2 regions of the Pseudomonas sp. KU26590 genome follow, and region 2 is predicted to be linked to the other one. Evidence: predicted binding sites of a transcription regulator. Region 2 holds the regulator's gene; the other holds the start of a gene.

Region 1 (2,393 bases), 850 kb from region 2:
TTGAACAATTGCAAGACGGGTGAGTACGACAGTCTGGCCATTGGCCGGGGTTTGTCGCCAGACCGTCTGCAGCGTTTCTTCGATCAGAAGACGCCGGGGCGCTGGACGGTGAAGATGCCGATCAAGAGCCGTGTGGAGTTTCGTTCGTTCAATCTGTTGGACAGTTATGCGGCGTTGGGCAAGTTCGATATCGTGTTCTGTCGCAACGTGCTGATTTATTTCTCGGCGGAGGTGAAGAAGGATATTTTGTTGCGTATTCATTCGACGTTGAAGCCGGGGGGGTATTTGTTCCTTGGGGCGTCGGAGGCGCTGAACGGGTTGCCCGATCATTATCAGATGGTGCAGTGCAGTCCCGGGATTATTTATCAGGCCAAGTGATTGGCTGCGCTTTTGATTTATTAGAACCCGCTTAGGCGGGTTTTTTGTTTTGTGCTGGCGCTGGTAGGGCATCTGCCTAAGGGCAGATTGTTTCGCCTTCGGCGAGTTTGTGAAAATCCCCAGGATCAAGAGCGTCTGCCTAGGGGCAGACGTTTCGCCTTCGGCGAGTTACTTGGAAAAGCATCTCAAGTAACCAAGGGTGCTTGCTCCTGGTTGGGTTCCTCCTCCGTCGGAATACCTTCACTCCGGTCCCGCTCCGTGGGCCCGCGCCGAACGGACATCCATGTCCTGACGGCGCTCTCGCCGCATCCATGCGGCTCGGCCCACTGCGCGAGACCTCCGTTCAGCCTGCACCCAGGTCGCGATTGGCGGTGTTTGTGCTTTTTGCGCATGAAGATCAAAAGCACATCTAAAGCACATCTAAAGCAGATCAAGAACAGATCAAGGGCTTCCCGGCTAAAGCCAGTCCTACAGGTATTCGCGCACGGTCAGTGGGACCGGCTTTAGCCGGAAAGGGGCCCGTTTGGTCACCATAAATTCCGTGGCTTGCGCACTGACATCTTCCCGGCTAAAGCCGATCCCACTAAAAGCACGCGGTGTCCAGTAGGACCGGCTTGAGCCGGGAAGCTGTTGATCTTGATCTTCATACAAAGCTAGTTCAGACGACACCTATCGCGACTTGGGTGCAGGCCGAACGCAGACGACGCGGAGTGGGCCGAGCGGCATGGATGCCGCGAGAGCGCCGCTAGGACATGGATGTCCGTTCGGCGCGGGCCCACGGAGCGTCGTCGGAGTGAGGGAACCCGACGAAGTCGGGCCTAACCAGGAGCAGGCACCCTTGGTTACTTGGGGTGCTTTTCCAAGTAACTCGCCGAAGGCGAAACCGAGGCCGTTAGGCCGAGCCTAAAACATCAGCGCCGCCGAGTACTGAGGGACGTACACAATGCAGGCGCCGACTCCGGCTTCTGAAAGCGGCAGCGTTGGTAACGGCAAAAAAACGGCACCCGTCTTGCCGCTTTCGTCCCATCAAGCGGAAATCCCTTGCCGCTTTTCTGTCATCCCTCCCCACCAACACCCCTACAGCCCCCGTAAAACTGCACTTTCAGCAAGTGGCACGCACCTTGCTATATCTCCTGTACGTACATCTGGTCAGCCCTCAAAGGTCCCGACATGAGCATCAGTTTTGAAAACGCCCTCGGCATCCACGAAAAAGCGCTCAACTTCCGCGCCCAGCGTGCCGAAGTGCTGGCCAACAACATCACCAACGCCGACACCCCCAACTACAAGGCGCGTGACCTCGACTTCTCGAAAGTCCTGGCCGCCGAAAGCGACAAAAGCAAAAACGGCCAATTCGCCCTCGACATGACCAACAACCGTCACATTGAAGCCGAAGGCATGAGCGATGGCGAAGCCAGCCTGCTCTACCGCACGCCGTCGCAGCCGTCGCTGGACCAGAACACTGTCGACTCCCAGGTCGAAAATGCCAACTACGCCGAAAACGCCATCGGTTTTCAGGCCAGCTTCACCTTGCTCAACAGCAAATTCAAAGGGCTGGTTGCAGCCCTGCGCGGAGAGTAATCCATGTCCCTAGCCAGTGTTTTCAGTATTGCCGGTAGCGGTATGAGTGCGCAGAACACCCGCCTCAACACCGTGGCCAGCAACATCGCCAACGCCGAAACCGTGTCCTCCAGCATGGACAAGACCTACCGCGCCCGCCATCCGGTGTTCGCCACAGTCTTCCAGGGTCAGGAATCCGGCGGCAGTGCATCGCTGTTCGAAGACCAGGGTCAGGCCGGCACCGGCGTACAGGTTTCCGGCATCGTCGAAGACGCCTCCAACCTGGAAGCACGTTACGAGCCAAATCACCCGTCAGCCGACAAAAACGGCTACGTGTATTACCCGAACGTCAACGTCGTCAACGAGATGGCCGACATGATCTCGGCCAGCCGTTCGTTCCAGACCAACGCGGAAATCATGAACACCGCGAAAACAATGATGCAGAAGGTCCTGACCCT
Region 2 (2,393 bases):
AGCTTCAGGCATATAATTTGCTTAAGTTGGCGCCCTCGGCGCCCTGCTAGTAAATGGCGCGCAGTGCGCCGGCGAATAAGGTGTTAAGCCCTGCCATGAAACCTTCGCTAGTCTTGAGAATGGGCCAGCAGCTGACGATGACGCCTCAGCTGCAACAGGCAATCCGCTTGCTTCAGCTGTCGACGCTGGATCTCCAACAGGAGATTCAAGAGGCGCTGGAGTCGAACCCGATGCTGGAACGGCAGGAGGAAGGCGACGATTTCGACAACGCCGACCCCTTGGCGGACACCGTAGAGCAAAAGCCCAACGCTGATGTTCAGGAACCCACCTACCAGGAATCGGCGCCCACCGTCGACAATCTGGATGAGGGCGACTGGAACGAGCGCATCCCCAATGAGCTCCCCGTCGACACCGCGTGGGAAGACGTCTACCAGACCAGCGCCAGCAGCCTGCCCAGCAACGACGATGACGAGTGGGATTTCACCACCCGCACCTCCGTCGGCGAGAGCCTGCAAAGTCACTTGCTCTGGCAGCTCAACCTCGCGCCAATGTCGGACACCGATCGCCTGATCGCCGTGACCCTGATCGACTGCATCAACAATCAGGGTTACCTCGACGAAACGCTTGAAGAAATGCTAGACGCTTTCGATCCCGAGCTCGATATCGAGCTGGATGAGATAGAAGCTGTTCTGCACCGTATCCAGCAGTTCGAGCCGGCAGGCATCGGCGCTCGCAACCTGAGCGAATGCCTGCTGCTGCAACTTCGCCAGTTGCCGGCCAAAACCAAGTGGCTGGCGGAAGCGCAGAAGCTGGTCAGCGACTACATCGATCTGCTGGGCAGCCGCGACTACGCGCAACTGATGCGCCGCATGAAGCTCAAGGAAGACGACCTGCGTCAGGTCATCGAACTGGTCCAGAGCCTCAACCCGCGCCCCGGCTCGCAGATCGAATCCAGCGAAGCCGAATACGTGGTGCCTGACGTCATCGTGCGCAAGGACAACGAGCGCTGGCTGGTGGAGCTGAACCAGGAATCCGTGCCGCGCCTGCGGGTCAATCCACAGTACGCAGGGTTTGTGCGTCGCGCCGATACCAGCGCCGACAACACGTTCATGCGCAATCAGCTGCAGGAAGCTCGCTGGTTCATCAAGAGCCTGCAAAGCCGCAACGAGACGCTGATGAAGGTGGCGACGCAAATTGTTGAACACCAGCGTGGCTTCCTCGAGTACGGCGACGAGGCCATGAAGCCGCTGGTTCTGCATGACATCGCTGAAGCGGTCGGCATGCATGAATCGACGATTTCCCGGGTGACCACGCAGAAGTTCATGCACACCCCACGCGGGATCTACGAACTCAAATATTTCTTTTCCAGCCACGTCAGCACCTCCGAAGGCGGCGAATGCTCGTCAACGGCGATTCGCGCGATCATCAAAAAACTGGTCGCCGCGGAAAATCAGAAAAAGCCGTTGAGTGACAGCAAGATCGCTGGTTTACTGGAAGCACAAGGCATTCAAGTGGCCCGTCGCACAGTCGCCAAGTACCGCGAATCCCTTGGGATCTCGCCGTCCAGCGAACGCAAGCGACTGATGTAGAGGTCACACGTCAAAGCGTTCCGGTGGCAGGCATTACGCCTGCCACTAATGCACTGGCAACGAAGGAGAAGCTGTATGCAAGTCAACATCAGTGGACACCAGCTGGAAGTGACTGAACCTCTGCGTACCTACATCGGCGAGAAACTCGCACGACTGGAACGCCACTTCGACAAGATCACGAACGTGCAGGTCACCATGGAGGTCGAGAAGCTCAAGCAGAAAATCGAGGCCACCCTGCATGTCCCTGGCGCTGAAGTGGTTGCCAACGCCGAACACGACGACATGTATGCAGCCATTGATCTGCTTGCCGACAAGCTTGACCGCCAACTCAAAAAACATAAGGAAAAACAGCAAAGTCTGCTGCAAGGCGCGACTGCTCGCTGACACTCCCCACCCATGATCCGACTTGAAAATATTCTGACCCCTGGCCGCTCACTCGTGAACGTGCCAGGCGGCAGCAAAAAAGCCGTACTCCAAAACATCGCCAGCCTGATCGGCAAGCAAGTGCCTGATCTTGATGAGCAGGTCGTGTTTGAAAGCCTCATTGCCCGTGAAAAGCTCGGCTCCACCGGCTTCGGCAATGGCATCGCCATTCCCCACTGCCGCCTGAAGGGCTGCTCGACGCCTGTCAGCGCCGTGCTGCATCTCGAGAAACCCATCGATTTCGACGCCATCGACGGCGCGCCGGTTGATTTGTTGTTTGTGCTGCTGGTCCCGGAAGCGGCCACCGATGCTCACCTGGAACTGCTGCGCCAGATTGCCAGCATGCTCGACCGTGATGAGGTGCGTAAGCGCCTGCGCGGC

What was found. The regulator sigma-54, encoded in region 2, starts transcription at its own class of promoters, with help from an activator protein. The targets are predictions, from matches to a motif close to ANTGGCATNNANNTTGCTNT.
Region 1: flgB (flagellar basal body rod protein FlgB) is a predicted target of sigma-54. The motif match lies at 1,487-1,506, and genes of this name have one in related genera.

Annotation. Positions count from the first base shown of each region.
Region 1 is NZ_CP110644.1:2,281,468-2,283,860, forward strand. Features, by position in the region: gene cheR (protein-glutamate O-methyltransferase CheR) at 1-378, shown strand, start outside; gene flgB (flagellar basal body rod protein FlgB) at 1,549-1,956, shown strand; gene flgC (flagellar basal body rod protein FlgC) at 1,960-2,393, shown strand, end outside.
Region 2 is NZ_CP110644.1:1,431,362-1,433,754, reverse strand. Features, by position in the region: gene OKW98_RS06495 (RNA polymerase factor sigma-54) at 96-1,589, shown strand; gene hpf (ribosome hibernation-promoting factor, HPF/YfiA family) at 1,665-1,973, shown strand; gene ptsN (PTS IIA-like nitrogen regulatory protein PtsN) at 1,986-2,393, shown strand, end outside.